4 regions of the Bacillus halotolerans genome follow, and region 1 is predicted to be linked to each of the others. Evidence: riboswitches for the same ligand, from Rfam matches in the RefSeq annotation. Region 1 holds a riboswitch; each other region holds the start of a gene.
What was found. A riboswitch is a leader RNA that binds a small molecule or an ion and turns the genes downstream of it on or off. The one in region 1 is predicted to bind S-adenosylmethionine.
Positions count from the first base shown of each region.

Region 1 (5,162 bases):
ATAATCGTTGATGTTTTGGCTCCCATTGATTTCGCAGCTTCGATGACGCCTTTATCCACCTCGCGCAGCGCAATTTCAGCAAGCCGCGCGTAAAACGGGGCTGAGCCGATGACTAACGCCGGAAGTGCCGCGTTCGGCCCTAAGATGGTGCCGACTAAAAACTTCGTAAAACCTAGTAATAAAATAATTAAAATGAGGAACGGAATAGACCTGAATACATTGACAATGGCCGCAATCACAGTGTTGACCGCTTTGTTCTGCCAGAGGCTCCCTTTGCTTGTGAGAAAGAGCAGCAGACCGAGGATCACCCCGATGACAAAGGCAAAAACCAAAGAGATCAGCGTCATATAAAGCGTCTCGTATGTCGCGTTCCATAATTCAGTTACATCAACGTTCGGGAAGTATTTTTCAAACATTCGTGATCACCTCTGCTTTCACCTGTTTGTCATTAATAAACCGGATCACGTTTTGCACTTCTTCCTCGTCACCGTCAATATGGATGAACAATGAACCGTATGCTCCGTCCTTCGTCTGCGAGATTTTCCCTTGCAGAATATTGACACTGACATTGAAGTTTCTGATCATCTCTGTAATCAGAGGCTGTTCAGCCGCTTCGCCGACAAATGTGAGCTGAACCGTTGTTCCTGACGCTTTTTCGTCAAGAAGATGCTGAAGCGTTTCTTTTGTTTCTTCAGGCTCAGTCACCTGCTGGACAAATCGTTTTGTCATTTCTTCCTTCGGATTCTTGAAGACATCGAGAACTTCTCCTTCTTCAACAACCTTTCCGTTTTCCATGACAGCGACTCTGTTGCAGATTTTGCGGATGACATGCATTTCGTGTGTGATCAGCACAATCGTCAAACCGAGTCTTTCATTAATATCGGACAAAAGATCCAAGATTGAATCAGTTGTTTGCGGATCTAAAGCTGATGTCGCTTCATCACAAAGGAGAACCTTCGGATTGTTTGCGAGCGCTCTGGCGATTCCGACCCGCTGCTTTTGTCCTCCGCTCAGCTGGGATGGGTAAGATTTTTCTTTTCCTTCTAAACCTACCAGTTTAATCAGTTCATTGGCACGCTTGATCCGCTCGCTTTTTTTCACCCCGGCAATTTCTAAAGGAAACAGGATGTTATCTCTGACAGTTCGCGACCAGAGCAAATTGAAATGCTGGAAAATCATACTGATTTCATGGCGTGCTTTTCTTAAATTGCGTCCGTTTACTTCATTAATCTTTGTTCCCGCCACTTCCACGATTCCTGAGCTCGGTTTCTCAAGTCCGTTCAGCAGACGGATTAAGGAACTTTTACCAGCTCCGCTATATCCTATAATTCCAAAAATCTCACCTTTTTTTATGGAAAGCGAGACATTTTGGACAGCATTGACATCTCCATGTTTCGACTTATACACTTTTGAAACATCCTGAAGATTGATCAAAGCGATCACCTGCCTTAACACTATTCTAAGAAATCTTCCGGTTTTTTCTGCAAAAGAAAAGCCTTTCTGCATACTTGAGCAGAAAGGCTTATATAAAACGCCTTTCTCTCATCTTTCAAAGCTGAACGCTTCGTGTGAATTGGCACCATTTCAACAGTGTTGATGGTTGCCGGGCTTCATAGGGCACTTCCCTCCACCTCTCTTGATAAGAGAAATATATAGTCTTTTTCGTCCGGAAATTCTTAATGTAGAATAGCATGGCGAATGATAAAATGTCAATAAAATAAATGATGTCAACTTTTACTATTATAATAATTTACTATTTTTCAATTCTTTAGAATCCTCTGAAAAAAACCATTAGTCAGCCACAGAATGGCTTCCAGCTTTAACAGCGCTCTGAATGAACCCTTTACCTTTAGGCTTCCGCTCTGGATCAGGTGCTGAAGGGAAATGTCTCCATGCAAAAGATCAATGATTTCTGTTTGGTTTCCATAAAAGGTCAGGTTGGACGTGTGGGGCGGAGAAATCTTTTTCATTTCCCCTTGTTCGTTTATTGAGACGGTTAAGGCTTCTGTTTCTCCTTGGAAGGTAATGAGCAATGTTGAAGTGTTCAAAAGGGGTTTTAAAAACAGATGCTGGTAATCATCTTCTAAAACTTCCGCTTTCTCCATTTGTACAACCTCCTATTTGTTGGTCATACATACACATTTCTCTCCTCAGCGCAAGAACCCCTTTATAAAACGAACGACAATTTCATTGGAATGCGCCGAGAAAAATGTCATAAATGAGATGCAGAAGATGATTTTTGTTTGATCAGCTCATATAAGTAAGAAACGGAATGAAACGCATACCCTCTTTCAATTACTTTCCCGCCCTTAAACAGCAGAAAACAAGGGACGCTTTCAATTTGATATGCTTTAGCAAACGCCGGTGAATAGTTGAGATTATTTTTATAGAAGGCGACAGACGGAAGCATTTCTTCGACGACTGTCAGCATTTTGCTTGCCAGCTGGCAGGTCCCGCAAAACGGAGTATATAAATATAGGAGATACACATCATCAGTAATGTGTTCAAGTTCTTGTTCTTGGAGTTCTTTCATACTATAACACCTCAGGTCTTTCTTTCAAGAAAAATCGTATGGACATTCAGATTTGCGCTCAGCAATACAGATGCTATATGGTGTCTGGGCGCCGCCGCGACTTCCTTATAGGCTTTGTCGATATGTATATGGAAGGCTTCATTAAATTCCCTTTTCAGCTGTTTTCTCAATTTCTCGCCCGATTCATCGGCATCAACCAAAATATAGACGTCCTTCTCGTAAAGCTCGTCAGCCAATTCCTCCAGCTTCAGCTGGCTGATTGTTCCGTTTGTGCAGATAATGCGCACTGGCTCATTCAGGACGCTTTCAATCTTTTCTTTATCTGATTTCCCTTCAACAATCAAGACTTTTTCCAGCTCGTCCATGTTCATCTGCTTCACCTGCCGCGTCAAATTTGAAACGTTCAGATTGTAAAAGAAGGCAGTGAAATTCACCGCCAACATTAACACCAGCCGCTTTCGTAGTCACAATCCACATATTTCTGATCGTCTCCTGAAACCACGTCGGCTGTCTTATAAAACTTTTCATTTTCATAGGTAAAACCGGACTTAAGCTCATATTCATTCATGCCTGTCATTTGGCCGATCATCTCATCTTCATGATATAACGAGAGCCGGCCATTTTGAAAGCGGCCTGTCACATCATTGGTGACATCGAGCTTTTGTTTGCTGAAAGCCATATTGGACACCTCCCATAGCGTTAGCGTATCCAATTGCCTGCTCAGCTATCCGGTTTTAGTCTTGCTGTGTCATCTCTTCGTATTGCTCTGCTGTCATTAGTTTTTCAATTTCAGACGCATCAGACGGTTCAACGACGATCATCCATGCTTTTTCATACGGAGATTCGTTGACGAACTCCGGGCTGTCATCAAGATCTTCGTTTACTTCCACTACAGTTCCGTTAATCGGTGCGTAAAGCTCAGATACCGTTTTTACGGATTCTACACTTCCGAAAGGCTCGTCCGCTTTAATTTCAGCGCCGACTTCAGGAAGCTCAACAAACACGATATCTCCGAGCTCGGATTGGGCAAAATGGGTAATGCCGATTTTGGCTTTTTCTCCTTCAACTTTTACCCACTCGTGTTCTTCTGAGTAACGCAAATCTTTAGGTATGCTCAATTGAATCCCTCCATTTTTTACAGCACTACAATAAGAAGATACCACACTTTTCGAAAAAAATTTACATCATGACCAGTTTTCTTCAAATTGATCTTCTTTAAAGCCGACTGTCACTTTTTCGCCGTCTGTTGTGAGCGGGCGCTTGATCAGCATTCCGTCTGAAGCCAGCAGTTCAAGCTGTTCGTCTTCTGACATATGATACAGTTTTTCCTTCAGATTCAGTTCACGGTATTTCATGCCGCTTGTGTTGAAGAATTTCTTTAAATCCAGCCCGCTTTTTTCATAAAGCGATTTTAGCTCCTCTTTGCTTGGAGGCTGTTCTGCAATATGTATTTCGTTGATTTCTTTTCCGTGTTCTTCAAGCCATTTTTTCGCTTTGCGGCACGTTCCGCATTTAGGGTACCAGTAAAAAGTTAACGACATCTTCTTCCCCCTCAATAAAATAATCGAGGTTATTTTAACACAGTTTGTTTTAAAAACCTAAAACAGTGCTTCATAAAAAAAGAGCTCCGGATGAGCGGAGCTCCTTGGGACTCAGACAATATATTTTTCTGCCTCGAACACACCCGCTGCCGCTTCACGTTTTTTCCGAATGACATTTTTAGGCGTCACGCGTGTCAGCTTGCGGAGAGCCGAGAGCATCATACGGAGAGAATCCCCTTCTTCCATTGCTAGTAAAGATTCTTTCGCATGGGCTTCAATTTCGTTAAAGGCTTCTTGAACGAAAATTTCTGTGTACAGCAGCTTTTGCGCTGCTTTATCGCTTCCTTGCGCGGCAATGGCCTTTTCCGTTCTGAGCACGGCTGATTCCATTGCATATACATTGCTGACAATATCAGCAATGTTTACGAGGATTTCTTGTTCGCGGTCGATCGCTTTTCCGTATTTTTGCGCGGCAAGGCCCGCGGCGAACAGGGCGATTTTTTTGGCTTGCTTGACGATATATTTCTCTTGCTCTAATACGCCGGTGCCCGGCTCCTCAGGCATAAGCATCATGAGTTCTTCTTGAAGCGCCTGTGCCTTTTCAAAAAGAGGCAGCTCGCCTTTCATCGCTTTCTTCAGAAACGTGCTTGGCACGATTAACCGGTTAATTTCATTTGTTCCTTCGAAAATCCGGTTGATCCTGGAATCCCGATAGGCTCTTTCCACCTCATACTCCTGCATAAATCCGTAGCCGCCGTGGATTTGCACGCCTTCATCGACAATATAATCAAGCGTTTCAGAGCCAAACACCTTGTTGAGAGAGCATTCAATGGCGTATTCGGCAATGGACTTCGCAATTTGTCTTCCGTCCTTTAGGTCTTCAGCTGTAAACTGGCTCATATTGTCTTCAAACAGTCCGACAGTTCTGTACACAGAGCTTTCCATCGCATACAGTCTTGATGCCATCGTCGCGATTTTTTCCTGGGTCAGCGAAAAGCCTGCGATCGGCGTTTTAAATTGGCGGCGCTGATTTGCGTAAGCTGCAGACAGCTCGATCACCCGTTTGGACGCGCCGATCGTTCCTACTG
Region 1 is NZ_CP029364.1:2,889,220-2,894,381, reverse strand. It holds gene metP (methionine ABC transporter permease MetP) at 1-416, opposite strand, end outside; gene metN (methionine ABC transporter ATP-binding protein MetN) at 409-1,434, opposite strand; SAM riboswitch class I at 1,540-1,646, opposite strand; gene DIC78_RS14760 (SCP2 sterol-binding domain-containing protein) at 1,761-2,105, opposite strand; gene DIC78_RS14755 (thioredoxin family protein) at 2,213-2,533, opposite strand; gene DIC78_RS14750 (toprim domain-containing protein) at 2,545-2,898, opposite strand; gene DIC78_RS14745 (YusG family protein) at 2,976-3,212, opposite strand; gene gcvH (glycine cleavage system protein GcvH) at 3,268-3,651, opposite strand; gene DIC78_RS14735 (arsenate reductase family protein) at 3,718-4,074, opposite strand; gene fadE (acyl-CoA dehydrogenase FadE) at 4,186-5,162, opposite strand, start outside.

Region 2 (5,162 bases), 1.8 Mb from region 1:
GTGATTGAATTGTCAATATATTTTTTAATATAAATCTTTTCTGATATCATCGAAAACAGGAATTTTTCCCCGCACCTCAACGCTTTCTTGAAGGTCAATTTCCGCTCTGACAATGCCTTCTTCACGGCCGCCCTCGGCCAATATGCGTCCCCAAGGGTCAATAATCATGCTGTGCCCGGCGAATTCATTATCGGGATTAGATCCTGTGCAATTGCAGGCAGCGACAAAGCATTGATTCTCAATAGCCCTCGCAATAAGCAGGCTTTTCCAATGATCAAGACGGGGCAGAGGCCATTCCGCAGAAATGAACAGCACGTTAGCGCCTTTAGTCGTATGTTTTCTGATCCATTCCGGAAAACGGATATCATAACAGATCAGTCCTGAGCTTTTGACGCCTTCAAGCTCGAAGTATCCGTCCTCGGAACCGGCTGATAAATACTCATGCTCATCCATCAGCTGAAAAAGATGGGCTTTGCTGTACTCTTTAATGATTCGTCCTTCCTTATCTGCGATGAACATTGTATTATAAACATCAGAACCCTTTCTGACAGCAACAGATCCTGCGACAATATGAACCCCGTGTTTTTTTGCGGTTTTTTGCAGCCAGCTTTGAGCAGTGAGCCCGTCTTCATCAGCAAGCTGATCAAGTTTGGCAAGGTCGTAACCAGTCGTCCATAATTCAGGGAGAACAAGAACGTCAGCATATTTACTCTCTTTTTCAATTAAAGATTCAGCCTTTTTTATATTTTCTGAAGGTTTTCCGTATGAAATATCAAATTGAAGACAAGATATGGTCCATTTCATTTTTTAACACCCCATATTTTTCTTTACTTTTTTCATTTAACCATATATGATACTGGACTATCATTTCAAGATTTTTTTAGAAGGTGAAAACAGATGAAATTTGAACATTCTCAAGTGCTGCAGGAACTGCCTAAACAATTCTTTGCTTCTCTTGTGCAGAAAGTGAACCTAAAGCTGAAGGAAGGACATGATGTCATCAATTTGGGGCAGGGGAATCCGGATCAGCCGACGCCCGAGCATATTGTTGAGGAAATGAAGCGAGCCGTTGCTCAGCCTGAAAATCATAAATACTCCTCATTTCGAGGTTCGCACAGTCTTAAATCAGCAGCGGCTGCATTTTATAAAAGAGAATACGGCGTTGAGCTTGATCCGGAAACTGAAGTAGCCGTATTATTCGGCGGGAAAGCCGGTCTTGTCGAGCTGCCGCAATGCCTGCTAAATCCGGGGGATACGATTTTGGTTCCTGACCCTGGCTATCCAGATTATTGGTCCGGTGTCACGCTTGCGAAAGCGAATATGGAAATGATGCCGCTCACTAAGGAAAATGCGTTTCTTCCTGAATACGCAAGCATTTCCCTTGACGTAAGAGAACAAGCGAAACTGATGTACTTGAATTATCCGAATAATCCGACTGGAGCCGTCGCTACCGCAGAATTTTTTAGAGAAACGGTGAGTTTTGCGAAAGAAAACGAAATCTGTGTGGTCCATGATTTTGCTTACGGTGCAGTGGGCTTTGACGGACACAAGCCTTTAAGCTTTTTGCAGACTGAAGGCGCTAAGGATATCGGAATAGAAATTTACACGCTGTCCAAAACATATAATATGGCGGGCTGGCGGGTCGGTTTTGCAGTTGGTAACGCCTCGGTCATAGAAGCGATCAATCTTTATCAAGACCATATGTTTGTCAGTCTTTTCAAAGCAACCCAGCAGGCTGCCGAGGCGGCACTTTTATCTGAGCAGACATGCGTAGCGGAGCAAAATGCCCGGTATGAAAGCAGGCGCAACGCTTGGATAGCGGCATGCAGGGAAATTGGCTGGGATGTAACAGCGCCTGCGGGTTCATTTTTTGCGTGGCTGCCGGTGCCTGAAGGCTATAGCTCTGAGCAATTCTCAGATCTCTTGCTTGAAAAAGCGAATGTGGCGGTTGCAGCAGGAAACGGCTTTGGTAAATATGGCGAGGGGTATGTCAGAGTGGGGCTCTTAACGAGTGAAGCTAGGCTTAAAGAAGCAGCTCATCGAATTGGCAAACTAAACCTGTTTACCCAAAAAAGCATTGACAAGATTCTTTAACGGTGGGATAATTCAAAATAATTTATAAAATCTATATTTTCTTATCAAGAGCAGGCAGAGGGACGAGCCCGATGAAGCCCGGCAACCGACTTGTAAAGCACGGTGCTAATTCTTGCAGCTGGCGGCTGAGAGATAAGATTCGGACGAGAAACGAAACCTCTTTAGACGCATTGCTGTTTGAAGAGGTTTTTTATATGGGTTAAAAAATGAAAGGAGCTCTGGCATGAGTGAATTATTAGCAACATATCTCCTGACCGAGCCGGGAGCCGACACGGAGAAAAAAGCAGAACAAATCGCAACAGGATTGACGGTGGGCTCTTGGACTGATCTGCCTCTGGTGAAGCAGGAGCAGATGCAAAAGCATAAGGGACGGGTTGTAAAGGTCGAGGAGAGAGAGGGACATCTTGCATCAGGAAAACAAGCGGTTATCACAATTGCCTATCCCGAGGTAAATTTCTCACAGGATATTCCGGCATTGCTGACAACTGTGTTTGGCAAGCTGTCGCTGGACGGAAAAATCAAGTTAATAGATCTCGAATTTTCTGTAGCGTTTAAGCGAACACTTCCGGGCCCGAAGTTTGGCGTATACGGCATCCGGAAGATGCTTGGAGAGTTTGAAAGACCGCTGTTAATGAGCATTTTTAAAGGGGTCATCGGAAGGGACCTGAGTGATATTAAAGAACAGCTCAGGCAGCAGGCGCTAGGCGGGGTTGACTTAATCAAAGACGATGAAATTTTCTTTGAGACGGGTTTAGCACCTTTTGAAACAAGAATTACAGAGGGAAAACAAATTTTGAAAGAAACATACGAGCAGACCGGCCATAAAACGCTGTATGCAGTGAATTTGACTGGTAGAACGGCTGAGCTTAAAGATAAAGCAAGACGCGCTGCTGAATTGGGAGCGGATGCGCTTTTATTGAATGTCTTCGCTTACAGTTTGGACGTCATGCAAAGCCTTGCGGAAGATCCGGACGTATCAATCCCCATTATGGCGCACCCAGCAGTCAGCGGGGCATTTACATCCTCACCGTTGTACGGGTTTTCCCATGCTCTTTTGCTCGGAAAATTAAACCGATATTGCGGCGCTGACTTCAGTCTGTTTCCTTCTCCATATGGTTCAGTTGCGCTTCCTAGAGAAGACGCGCTGGCGATTCATGAAGAATGCGTAAGAGAAGATGCCTTTAACCAGACATTTGCCGTTCCGTCTGCTGGTATTCATCCTGGCATGGTTCCGCTTCTCATGCGTGATTTTGGCATCGATCATATTATTAACGCCGGAGGAGGCATACACGGACATCCAAACGGCGCCCAAGGCGGGGGCAAAGCGTTCAGAGCCATTATTGAGGCGGTTTTGGAGGCGCAGCCGATTGAAGAAAAAGCCGGTCAATGCGAAGATTTGAAGCTTGCGCTTGATAAATGGGGAAAGGCTGAAGCCGTATGACGACTCAAAAACCGTTAATTATATGTGATTTTGATGGAACCATCACGATGAACGACAACATTATAAACATTATGAAAACATTCGCTCCGCCGGAGTGGACGGCGTTAAAAGACGGCGTGCTCTCCAAAACGATGTCGATCCAAGAAGGCGTCGGGCGAATGTTCGGCCTTCTGCCGAGCAGCTTAAAAGAGGAGATTACGAGATTCGTATTAGAAGACGCAAAAATCCGGGACGGCTTTCGGGAATTTGTCGCATTTGTTAACGAGCATGAACTCCCGTTTTATGTCGTAAGCGGGGGGATGGACTTTTTTGTCTATCCGCTGCTTGAAGGAATTGTTGAGAAAGATCATATTTATTGCAACCGTGCGTCATTTGAGAACGAATTCATTCATATTGATTGGCCTCATTCTTGCAAAGGCACATGCACAAATCAATGCGGGTGCTGCAAGCCGACTGTTATGAACGAGCTTTCTGAGCCTGATCAATATATCATCATGATCGGTGACTCCGTTACCGATGTAGAGGCGGCAAAGCTGTCTGATCTTTGCTTTGCAAGGGATTATTTATTAAATGAATGCAAGGAGCATCATCTGAATCATATCCCATACCATGATTTTCACGAAATAAAGAAAGCGATTGAAGATGTAACGGAGGTAAAGAAATGGCTGCAAAACAAGAACGATGGCGCGAGCTTGCCGAAGTAAAACGGGAATTGGCAGAAAGAGATTGGTTTCCGGCGACAAGCGGCAACCTGTCCATCAAGGTTTCTGATGAGCCATTGCAATTTCTCGTAACGGCGAGCGGAAAAGATAAACGAAAAGAAACGGATGAAGACTTCCTGTTGGTGGATCAGAACGGAGAGCCTGCCGAAAGCGGATATCATCTGAAACCGTCAGCAGAAACGCTTTTGCATACACATCTGTACAATAAAACAAATGCCGGATGCTGTCTTCATGTTCATACAGTAAACAATAACGTCATCTCAGAGCTGTATGGAGATCAAAATCAAATCACTTTTAAAGGCCAAGAAATTATAAAAGCGCTGGGCATGTGGGAAGAGAATGCAGAAGTGTCCATTCCAATTATAGAAAATCCGGCTCATATTCCGACTCTCGCAGCGCTTTTCGCGGATCAGGTTACTGGAGATTCAGGAGCTGTCCTAATCCGGAACCATGGCATTACTGCTTGGGGAAGAACGGCATTTGAAGCGAAAAGAGTGCTTGAAGCATATGAATTTTTATTCAGCTATCATTTAAAGCTGAAAACACTCCAGCATCAGCTGGTTAAATAAAAGGGGGAACCGCAAATGGCAACAATTCGAATTCATGATGAGGCAAATACAACGATTGAAAATCAAGAGGAAGTGGCAAGCTTTCTGGACAGCCAAGAGGTGATCTATGAGCAATGGGATATCGCCAAGCTCCCTGAACAGCTTTCAGAAAAATATGACCTGTCTGAAGAAGAAAAACAGCAAATTCTTGACACCTTCGACGCTGAAATTAAAGATATCTCAGCCCGCCGCGGCTACAAAGCCCAAGATGTTATTTCTTTGTCTGACGCAAATCCGAAACTGGATGAACTGCTTGAAAACTTTAAAAGAGAACATCACCATACAGACGATGAAGTC
Region 2 is NZ_CP029364.1:554,294-559,455, reverse strand. It holds gene DIC78_RS02630 (carbon-nitrogen family hydrolase) at 25-804, opposite strand; gene DIC78_RS02625 (pyridoxal phosphate-dependent aminotransferase) at 898-2,094, shown strand; SAM riboswitch class I at 2,133-2,233, shown strand; gene mtnW (2,3-diketo-5-methylthiopentyl-1-phosphate enolase) at 2,318-3,535, shown strand; gene mtnX (2-hydroxy-3-keto-5-methylthiopentenyl-1-phosphate phosphatase) at 3,532-4,239, shown strand; gene DIC78_RS02610 (methylthioribulose 1-phosphate dehydratase) at 4,197-4,826, shown strand; gene DIC78_RS02605 (1,2-dihydroxy-3-keto-5-methylthiopentene dioxygenase) at 4,842-5,162, shown strand, end outside.
Region 2: linked by a shared signal. The riboswitch ahead of mtnW (2,3-diketo-5-methylthiopentyl-1-phosphate enolase) and the one ahead of metN (methionine ABC transporter ATP-binding protein MetN) in region 1 are both predicted to bind S-adenosylmethionine.

Region 3 (5,162 bases), 1.6 Mb from region 1:
TCAGCCAGAGAATGGAGCTTTTATGCTTGTTTTTTTTCTGATACTCTTCTTTTGTAATAGAGGCTTCATGCCATACGATATCGCGATTTGTCACTGCCAGTCCCCCTTAAGAAACGCCTGCTTCTTCTTTTTTCTTCATGCCTTTGATTAACACCTCTACAACTTCTGCGCGACTGAATTCTGCAGGCGGCAGTACACCGTCTCTCAGCATCCCTCTTACCTTGGTGCCTGATAAAATCACGTGGTGCTCTCTGCCATGCGGACACGTTTTTGCCGTTCCCATATTTCCGCATTTTTCGCAGAAGAAGCTGTGCTCGAATTTCAGCGGTGTAATGCCGAGTTCTTCAGGTTTAAATGTGTCAAACAACTCCTGGGCTTCGTACGTGCCGTAATAGTCACCGACACCGGCGTGATCGCGGCCGACAATGAAATGCGTGCAGCCGTAGTTTTTTCTGACAAGCGCATGGAAAATCGCTTCTCTCGGACCGGCATAACGCATTGCAGCCAAGAAAACGCCAAGGAAGACACGGTCTTTCGGGTAATAGTTGTCAAGAAGCACTTGATAGCTTTCCATCCGGACATCAGCGGGGATGTCATCAGATTTTGTTTCGCCGACAAGCGGGTTTAAAAACAAACCGTCCACTGTCTCAAGAGCCGTTTTTTGAATATATTCATGCGCTCTGTGAACAGGATTTCTCGTTTGGAAACCGACAATTGTTTCCCAGCCTTTTTCTGCAAACTGGCGTCTTGTTTCCGTCGGTTCAAATGTAAACTCAGGGAATTGTTTGGAAGCTTTTTTAATCAGTGTGATCGGACCGCCGACATATGTATCACCGCGGCTGAACAGCTTTTTTACCCCCGGATGAGCCTGATCATCCGTTTTATACACGTTAACAGCTTCTTTTTGTTTGTCAGGCACGTATAAGTCTTCGATTTGGATAACGCCGTATGTTTCTCCGTCATACGTTAATTTTACTGTTTCGCCGACTGACAGTTCGGCTGCTTTTTGTGCATCTACCGGCAGCGTGATCGGAATAGACCATACAACACCAGAAGCAAGACGCATGTTTTCAACAACAGATACGTAATCTTTCTCATTAAAGAAGCCTTCGATCGGGCTGTATCCGCCGATTCCGATCAATTCCAGGTCGGCAAAAGAAATCAAATCAAGTTCAATTTCTTTCTGAATGCCGCTTACCTCATATGACTCATTTACTCGGTTTACCAGTTTTCCTCCATGTGGTGCTAAGCTCATAATATTCATTTCCTCCTAGTTAACAGATAAAATAACTCAGATTAATAGTTAGATTCCCCCGCCTTGATCGTGGACAGAGCGTCTCTCTTTACGAATGGCTTTTGTCAGGCTGACGGCACCGCCTGCCGCTAAAAGCACACTTACCATGATAAAGATTGAATAATAATCCGCCTTTAAAAACATAGATACAAGCAGATAGGAGATGGATAAAGATAAAAACGGCGATACGATCCATACTTTCAGCATCGTTTGAACGACCTGTTTATGAAATACGTTTGGTCCGTTTTTCGCCATGCCTATTCCGATAATAGACGATGACGTTACTTGCGCCAAGGGCACCGGCATTCCAAATAAAGAACTGATGATCACCAGCCCTGCTCCTGTTCCGGATAGGAGAATGCCTTCCCCTTTTGAAAACCGCGTGATTTTCTTCCCGTTTGTTTCTAACACCCTGCGGCCTAATATCAGTGCGCCCAGGGCTACAAAAACTCCCCCATACAGGGTTCCTTTCGCTACATCCAGTACGCCGGCAGCCACTAACGGTCCAACAGCATTCGCTACATTGTTCATGCCCGCAGAAAATGCTTCAAAAAAACCAGCGCATAGCAAAAGGATGCCAAGGATGTTTTGTTTACGGGAAGACGTAATTTCGATTTTAAAATAACGAAACAGCTTTGCTACAAAAAATGTAAAACCAAAAGCGAACAGCGGAACGAAAATCCAAAATGAAACAATAATCAGAAGATTGTTTACAAACAATACTTTGTACGCAACGCCCACACCGACAACCGCCCCGACCGTGACTTCACTTGTCGATAAAGGAATGCCGAGCAGATTAGCTGTAAAAAGCGACAGTGCAGCAGCCCCGATAATGATGCAAACAATCGTCAGCGTGATCGTCTGTTCCGGGATAATCCCAGAGCTGATGGTTTTCACAACTTCGCCCCCGCCAATGACAGCCCCGGCCAGAACACCAACGGCACATATGATCAAAGCGTAGGTTTTCTTTTTGACGGCCCCAGAGCCGTAAGCAACTCCCATTGAAGCTGCAGCGCCGCTTGCGCCAATATTCACTGCGAAAAACAAGCTAAATAAAATAGCGGCTAATTCCATTTTGCAGCTCCTTATTCATGCAGTCCGCATTCTGTTTTCGCCATACCGTTCCATCTGCCTGAGCGCAGGTCCTCTGCGGTAAATGCAGGTGACGTACAAGGCGCGCAGCCGATACTTGGATACCCTTGATCGTGGAGCGGATTGTAGTCCAGCTCATTCCGAGAGGTGTATCTCCAAATGTCTTTCCAAGTCCAATGGATAAGCGGGCAAACTTTTACTGATTTGAATTTCTCATCTTTGTTTAAGAAATTCGTATTGGCACGGCTTGGCCCTTGATCGCGGCGCAGGCCGGAAAGCCATGCCGGGTGGCCGGAAAGCGCCTCTCTTAAAGGAACGATCTTCCTGAGATAGCAGCATTGATTCGGCTCTCTTTCCCACAGTTTATCACCATGTTCTTCCGCCTGTTCCTCAAGAGTAAGGTTCGGTTTCTTCAGGATGATATTGAGGCCGGGATAGCGCTCTTTCACGCGTTCTATCGTTTCATAGGTTTCTTTAAAATGAAGCCCTGTATCGAGAAATACAATCTCTGCGTCTTTTTTCACTTTATAGATTAAGTCAATCAGAACGATTCCTTCAATTCCGAAACTGCAGGCATAAACAAGCTGATTGCCGTAATGGCCGTAAGCCCATTTTAAAACTGACAGCGCCCCTTTATAAGGATCGTCCTCCGGAAATGTAATCGTTGGTTCTTCCCAATTATCGTACGTTAACATTTCTTCTTTCCTCCTTTCGGAGACAAACAAACAGTAGCTTTCTGCCGGTTGTCTTTCCCAATTGTAATGTGATGCGGCTGCTGTTATCTCCGTAAACAGCCCCTCTTAAAATAAAAAACTTTCAATCCGGCGGAAAGAAAGACAGGAACTGCATGTAGCCCTTATCTTTCAAAATGGAATACATTTTGCTGGAAGTAGCACCTTACACATTGTGCAGGTTGCCGGGCTTCATAGGACCAGTCCCTCAGCCGCTCTTGATAAGTTTTTCAGATTTGTAGTAAATTTTAGCACAATTCTAACATAAGTCAACCCGAGTTTTTTTATAGGATTAATAAAAAAACAGACCCAAGGGCCTGTTTTCAATCGTGGCAAGGCATTAAAGCCCTTCACAATACTGAAATTTATTTTTTAATTTTTAAACCAATCTTTTGACTCGGGATTCATTTTCCATGTTTGCAGCTTTTTCAGGTCATCTGAATGAATATTTCCATTCTCAAGTGCAACCTCTGTCAGTGTGTCATAATCAGTTAACGAGTAGTATGGAAGACCAGCCTCAGCAAACGCTTCCTGCGCTTTAGGAAGTCCATACGTAAAGATTGATACCACACCAAGCACTTCACAGCCAGCGGTTTTCAGAGCTGCTGCAGCTTCGAGTACGCTGCCCCCTGTGGAAATTAAATCTTCTATGACAACTGTTTTTTGGCCTTTTTGAACTGCACCTTCAATTTGATTGCCTTTTCCATGTGCTTTTGGTTTGCTTCTCACATAACACATCGGCAGGTTCAAACGGTCAGCCGCCAATGCCGCATGAGGGATACCTGCTGTCGCTGTTCCTGCGATCATCTCAGCTTCCGGGAAATACTCCTGGATAAGCTTGCTGATGCCTGCAGCAACATCATTTCTTACCTCTGGGAAAGAAAGGGTAAGGCGATTGTCACAATAAATTGGGGATAATATGCCGCTCGCCCATGTAAACGGCTCATTCGGGCGTAAAAATACAGCTTGAATGTCTAATAGATGTTTTGCGATGATTTGTTTCATTGTTTGATTCCCTCCCATTCGAGTTTGACAGCTTCATAGGCTTTTAGCGGATTTGCAGCTTTTGTAATAGAGCGTCCCACAACAATTGCTGATGACCCTTTTTCTCTTGCTATAGAAGGCGTTGCAACGCGGACTTGATCATTCGCAGTGTCTGCTGACATACGGATACCCGGGGTCACCGTCAAAAACGACGGCGACACTGCTTCGTAAATGGCTTTCGCTTCATGAACAGAGCACACCACTCCATCAAGTCCGCTATTCTCCGCCAGTTTGCTGTAGTGTACAACCGTGTCGATGAGAGGCTTTCTGATCAGCAGCTCATCCTTCACCATTTGTTCAGAAGTGCTTGTCAGCTGGGTTACCGCAATAAGTGACGGACGTTGTTTTCCTGCCGGCGTGCCTTCCTCTAAGCCTTCCAGAGCTGCTTCCATCATTTTTTTGCCTCCGGCTGCGTGAACATTGACGAGATCGACTCCAAGGCAGGCAAGCCGCTTCATTGCTTTATTCACCGTGGTCGGAATGTCATGTAGCTTTAAATCTAAAAAGATCTCACAGTTTCTTTCTTTTAATTGTGCAATGATAGCCGGGCCTTCTTGATAAAAAAGCTCCATTCCAACCTTCACAAATAACGGTTCCTTGTGAAAAGGCGCTAAAAACGACAATGTTTCTTCAGCTGATGCAAAATCAAGCGCGATGATGGGCAGGTTGTTTTTCATGATTCCAGCTCCTTCCGATGCATTCTTCAACAGATTCATAGCCGTATTGGCGTAAAACAGCTGGGAGCTGCTCAATGATGTCAGGGCATGTGAAAGGATTCACGAAGTTTGCTGTTCCGACAGCAACCGCACTTGCTCCAGCCAGAAGAAATTCCAATGCGTCTTCGGCCGTCTGAACGCCTCCCATCCCGATAATCGGAATGCTGACAGCCTGGCTGACCTCATACACCATGCGGATGGCAACAGGCTTTACAGCAGGACCCGAAAGCCCTCCAGTTTTATTGGCTAATATTGGCTTTCCTGATTTTAAATCGAGCCTCATGC
Region 3 is NZ_CP029364.1:352,682-357,843, forward strand. It holds gene cysC (adenylyl-sulfate kinase) at 1-94, opposite strand, end outside; gene sat (sulfate adenylyltransferase) at 107-1,255, opposite strand; gene cysP (sulfate permease) at 1,304-2,368, opposite strand; gene DIC78_RS01580 (phosphoadenylyl-sulfate reductase) at 2,380-3,081, opposite strand; SAM riboswitch class I at 3,240-3,345, opposite strand; gene pyrE (orotate phosphoribosyltransferase) at 3,490-4,122, opposite strand; gene pyrF (orotidine-5'-phosphate decarboxylase) at 4,119-4,838, opposite strand; gene DIC78_RS01595 (dihydroorotate dehydrogenase) at 4,807-5,162, opposite strand, start outside.
Region 3: linked by a shared signal. The riboswitch ahead of DIC78_RS01580 (phosphoadenylyl-sulfate reductase) and the one ahead of metN (methionine ABC transporter ATP-binding protein MetN) in region 1 are both predicted to bind S-adenosylmethionine.

Region 4 (5,162 bases), 1.2 Mb from region 1:
CGGTGTGCGGCCTTTCAGTAAATCAGGACGCTGAAGCGCGGTGGTGTTATATTCTAAAATCCCGCTGTTATGTTTGATGGCTCCGCCTCCTGTATGCATCCATTGACCGGTAATCGCCGGTAGACAGGCAATCGTTCTAACAATCATTCCGCCGTTGTCGTGATGCTGAAGGCCGTTTCCGATTCTGATAAAGGAAGGGGAGGTTTCACCATACATTTTTGCCAGCTGATAGATATCGTCGATACTGATACCAGTGATCAGGGATACCTTTTCTGGATGATACTGTTTCACATGCTCGCACAGTTCTTCATAGCCGACTGTATATGCTGAAAGAAACGCTTCATCGTGGAGGTTTTCTTTAAATAAAATGTGCATGATGCCAAGGGCAAGCGCGCTGTCGGTACCGGGTTTTATAGGAATAAACCAGTCTGCGAGACGCCCTGTCTGATTTTTATGCACATCAATCACAATAATTTTTGCGCCTTTTTTCCGTGCTTTTTGAGCGATTGTAATTTGATGCATGTTTGTGCTGACTGCGTTAATTCCCCAAAAGATAAACAGTTTCGTATGTATCGTTTCTTCAGGATCGATTCCAGCACTCACACCCATGGTATATTTATAGCCCTCTGATCCGGCTTTGCTGCAAATCGTGCGCTCAAGCTGGCTTGAGCCCAAGCGGTAAAAAAAGCGGCGGTCCATTCCTTCAGCCGTTAATTTTCCCATATTGCCGTAAAAGCTGTAAGGCAGTATGCTTTCAGCTCCTTCTTCATCAATCAGCTGTTTCCAGCGGGATGTGATGGTGTCAATCGCTTCTTCCCAAGAAATTGGTTTAAACTCTGCCTCGCCCTTCACACCTGTTCGTTTCAGCGGAGTCGTCAGCCGCTTTTCATCATAGAGGCGCTCAGCCATATTTCGTACTTTGTTGCATATATTTCCGGCTGTCACGGGGTGATCAGGATCACCCTGCACTTTCACAATTTTCCCGTCTTTTTTATGTACCAGCAATCCGCACTGGTCCGGGCAGTCCAGTGAGCAAACGGATTTAAAAATGCCGTTTTGTTGAGTGGCGAACGATTTCATAGCCCAGTTCCTCTCCCTAGTTAGATATATTGTAAGAATTATAACATTTCGAATGATAACGTCAATTCTGAAAAAAAGACATTGACATCAATCTGGGTCTTCTTTATGATTAACGTATTCTCAATTCTGAAAATTACATACAAAACATTTTCTATCAAGAGAGGTGGAGGGACTGGCCCTATGAAACCTCGGCAACATTATTGTGCCAATTCCAGCAAGCGTCAGCTTGAAAGATAGGAAAGTAAGGTTTATACCGGCTTCTGTCTGTGGCAGAGTGCGCCTATACATGAATCTCTTTCCATCTTTGGAGAGAGATTTTTTTGTGTGAAAAATAACGATGAAAAGGATGTTTTGCATCATGACGGTTTTGATTACAGCACCGTACAACGAAGAAGGACGAAAAGAGCTTGAAGAATTGTTCGGTTCCGTTGTTTATCAGTCTTGGAAAGAAAACGGCCGGGCATACAGGGAAGATGAATTGATTCAGCTATTAAAAGGATCAAATGCGACGGGTTTGATTACTGAGCTTGATCAGGTGACAGAAAACGTGTTTGCATCAATGCCGGAACTTTCATTTGTAGGAGTATGCAGGGGAATGCCTTCCAATGTTGATGTGGCAGCAGCGTCAAACAGAGACATTCCGGTTTTCTATACACCTGGGCGCAACGTACAAGCTGTTGCTGAAATGTTTATTGGAAATGTGATTTCATTTCTCCGGCACACGAATACCTCTAATCAATGGCTAAAGGATGGAAAATGGAACAGCGATTATTTGCAGGCATATGCCAAATTCAAAGGTAATGAAATAACAGGAAAAACCGTGGGTATGGTCGGATTCGGAGCGGTTGGGCAAAGAATTGCAAAACTGCTGACTGCGTTTGACTGCAAGGTTTTGTATTACGATCCATACGTACAGCACGATTATCCGCAATATGAAAAAGTATCTCTGGAGAAGGTATTTTCAGATAGTGATATCGTTTCTGTTCATCTGCCGCGTACAGATGATACGCTTGGCCTCATTGATCGGCCGTATTTTGACTTGATGAAAGAGAGCGCCATTTTCGTGAATACATCAAGAGCTGTCGTGGTAAACCGAGAGGATCTTTTATCTGTACTGAAAGAAAGTAAAATCAGGGGTGCGATATTAGACGTTTTTTATCATGAGCCGCCAGAGCAATCGGATTATGAATTTATTTCATTGCCTAATGTTCTGGCAACACCGCATTTAGCAGGAGCAACATTTGAAGTAGAGGATCATCACGTTACCATTCTGAACGAAGCGCTTAAAAAGTGGAGGGATGAAAAAACTCTCAATATTCCGACTTTATATAACAAAAACGATCTTAAAGCAGAGGTGTAAAAAGGAGGGCATCAGGATGACGAAACAAAAAGGTTATCTCGTATTTGACATTGGCACTGGCAATGCAAGAGTTGCGGTCGTAAGTGTGTCGGGAAGCGTTCAAACGGTTGAACGGGAGGACATTGTATATACGACCGAGCCGCTTTACCCGGACAGCCGCTATTTTTCTCCACAGGCGCTGTGGAATCAAATCATGAATCTGGCTAAACGTGCGATTTCTCGTTCTCATCATATTGAAATTATTGGTCTCACTTCAACAAGTCAAAGACAGGGGATCGTGCTGTTTGATCAAAATGGTGAGTCTTTCCTCGGTCTGCCCAACATTGACAATCGGGGCAGGGAGTGGGAGGAAAACATACCGAATCGGGAAGAAGTATACAGCCGAACAGGCCGTCTGCCGACTGCGCTTTTTTCAGCGCTCAAGCTTTATGGTTTAAAGCACCGCCAGCCCTCCTTATGGGAAAAAACTGCAAGCTTCACAAGCATCAGTGATTGGGTGACGTATCAGTTGAGCGGAGTATTGACATATGAACCGTCACAGGCGACGGAAACGCTGCTGTTTGATGTAAAACAAAATACATGGTCAGAAGAGATGTGCAATATATTCGGTTTCTCGCCATCTATTCTTCCGCCTCTAGTAAGAGCGGGAACAGTCATTGGATCGATAACAGATGAGTATGCGGCAGAATTGGGACTATCACATCATGCGAAGGTTATAGCGGGTGGGGGAGATACACAGCTTGCTGTCAAAAGCACTGGTGCTGCTCTGGGAGACGCAGTCATAGTATCAGGTACGACAACACCGATTACCAAAATTATTGGTGAAATTCATGAGGACAGACAAAATAAAGCCTGGCTGAACTGCCACACAGATCAAGGACAGTGGCTTGCGGAGACAAATCCCGGGGTAACGGGTCTGAATTTTCAAAAACTAAAGGATATTTTCTATCCGAATGAACAGTACGATGTGATGGAAGAAGAGATTGCTGCTCTTGCTAAGGAAGATCATGCATGTGTATCTTCCCTCGGTTCGTATTTATCGGCAGAAAAAAACGCCCTGACGAAAGGCGGCTTTCTCTTTGATGTACCGCTTTCAGCCCATTTAAGCAGAGCGCATTTTGTACGCGCGGCCTTACAGGAGATTGCATGTTCAATCAAATGGAACTTTGACATTTTAACAGAGATCACTCCGTTTGATCGTGACTATGTGTGGGGATGCGGAGGCGGATTCCAAAGCAGAGCATTTACACAATATATTGCCAATCTTCTTCAGAAAAAAATCTATGTCAAAGAAGGGTACAGTCATGCATCAGTCGTTGGTGCTGCTGTGGTTTGCAATGAGGCCTATAGATTGACCGAAGAAATGTCTGGAAGTGTTCGGGTGATAGAACCGCAGGATTGCCGGATAGAAATGACTTTATACGAGGAGTGGAAGCAGGTCCAACGCTTCTTTTCAGGGTTAGAGCCGTCATCGGGAAACAAGGTATTAGTATAAGGCGGAATTTGCCGCCAATTGAGGAATTATACATTTTATTACTTTAATGAGGTAATACGGTAATTGAGATAAGCATCTAAGGAGGATACAGATATGTTAGATAAAATTGGTATACCAAAGCGGCTGGCATGGGGGTTTTTAGGGGTTGTGCTGTTTATGATGGGAGACGGTCTTGAACAAGGATGGCTCAGTCCTTTTCTGATTGAAAATGGGCTCACCGTTCAGCAATCCGCTTCGATTTTTAGTATATACGGCATTTCACTGGCCATCGCTTCATGGTTTTCGGGTGTGTGTCTGGAAGCATTTGGCGTAAAGCGGACGATGTTTATGGGGTTGTTGTTTTATGTGATCGGTACAGCGGCTTTTATCGTCTTCGGATTTGAACAGCTAAATCTGCCTGTCATGTATGTGACTTACTTTATTAAAGGCTTAGGATACCCGCTTTTTGCTTATTCCTTCTTGACATGGGTCATCTACAGAACACCGCAGAACAGGCTCAGCACAGCTGTCGGCTGGTTTTGGATTGCGTATTGTCTGGGCATGTTTGTTTTCGGTGCTTGGTATTCAAGTTATGCAATTAAAACGTTTGGTTATTTAAATACGCTGTGGAGTTCTATTTTCTGGGTATGCCTCGGTGCAGTCTTCGCGTTGTTTATTAATAAAGACCGGTTTGAAAAAAAGAAAAGAAAAAGATCAGAAACGGCGGAGGAGCTTTTAAAAGGGGTTACCATTCTTGTTACCAATCCGCGGGTGCTGACAGGAGGAATGATTAGAATCATCAACAGCATCGGCACATATGGTTTCCCTGTGTTTTTGCCGATGCACATGGCTCAGCACGGCATTTCAACTAATGTGTGGCTGCAGATTTGGGGAACGATTTTTCTGGGCAACATTGTATTTAACCTCATTTTTGGAATTGTCGGTGATAAATTTGGATGGAAAAACACCGTCATTTGGTTTGGAGGAGTCGGCTGCGGCATTTTCACTGTTTTATTATACTATGCGCCTGTTTTTTCAGGCGGGAATATGGCGGTTGTGAGCATCATCGGCTTTATCTGGGGCGGCTTGCTGGCAGGCTACGTGCCGATTGGTGCGATCGTGCCGACAGTTGCCGGAAAAGACAAAGGAGCCGCCATGTCCGTTTTGAACCTCGCAGCCGGCTTATCGGCATTTGTCGGACCTGCTTTAGCTTGGATGTTCATCGGACTCATTGGTGCACAAGGCGTT
Region 4 is NZ_CP029364.1:4,092,806-4,097,967, forward strand. It holds gene DIC78_RS21350 (molybdopterin oxidoreductase family protein) at 1-1,080, opposite strand, end outside; SAM riboswitch class I at 1,229-1,320, shown strand; gene DIC78_RS21355 (2-hydroxyacid dehydrogenase) at 1,418-2,440, shown strand; gene DIC78_RS21360 (FGGY-family carbohydrate kinase) at 2,457-3,935, shown strand; gene DIC78_RS21365 (MFS transporter) at 4,029-5,162, shown strand, end outside.
Region 4: linked by a shared signal. The riboswitch ahead of DIC78_RS21355 (2-hydroxyacid dehydrogenase) and the one ahead of metN (methionine ABC transporter ATP-binding protein MetN) in region 1 are both predicted to bind S-adenosylmethionine.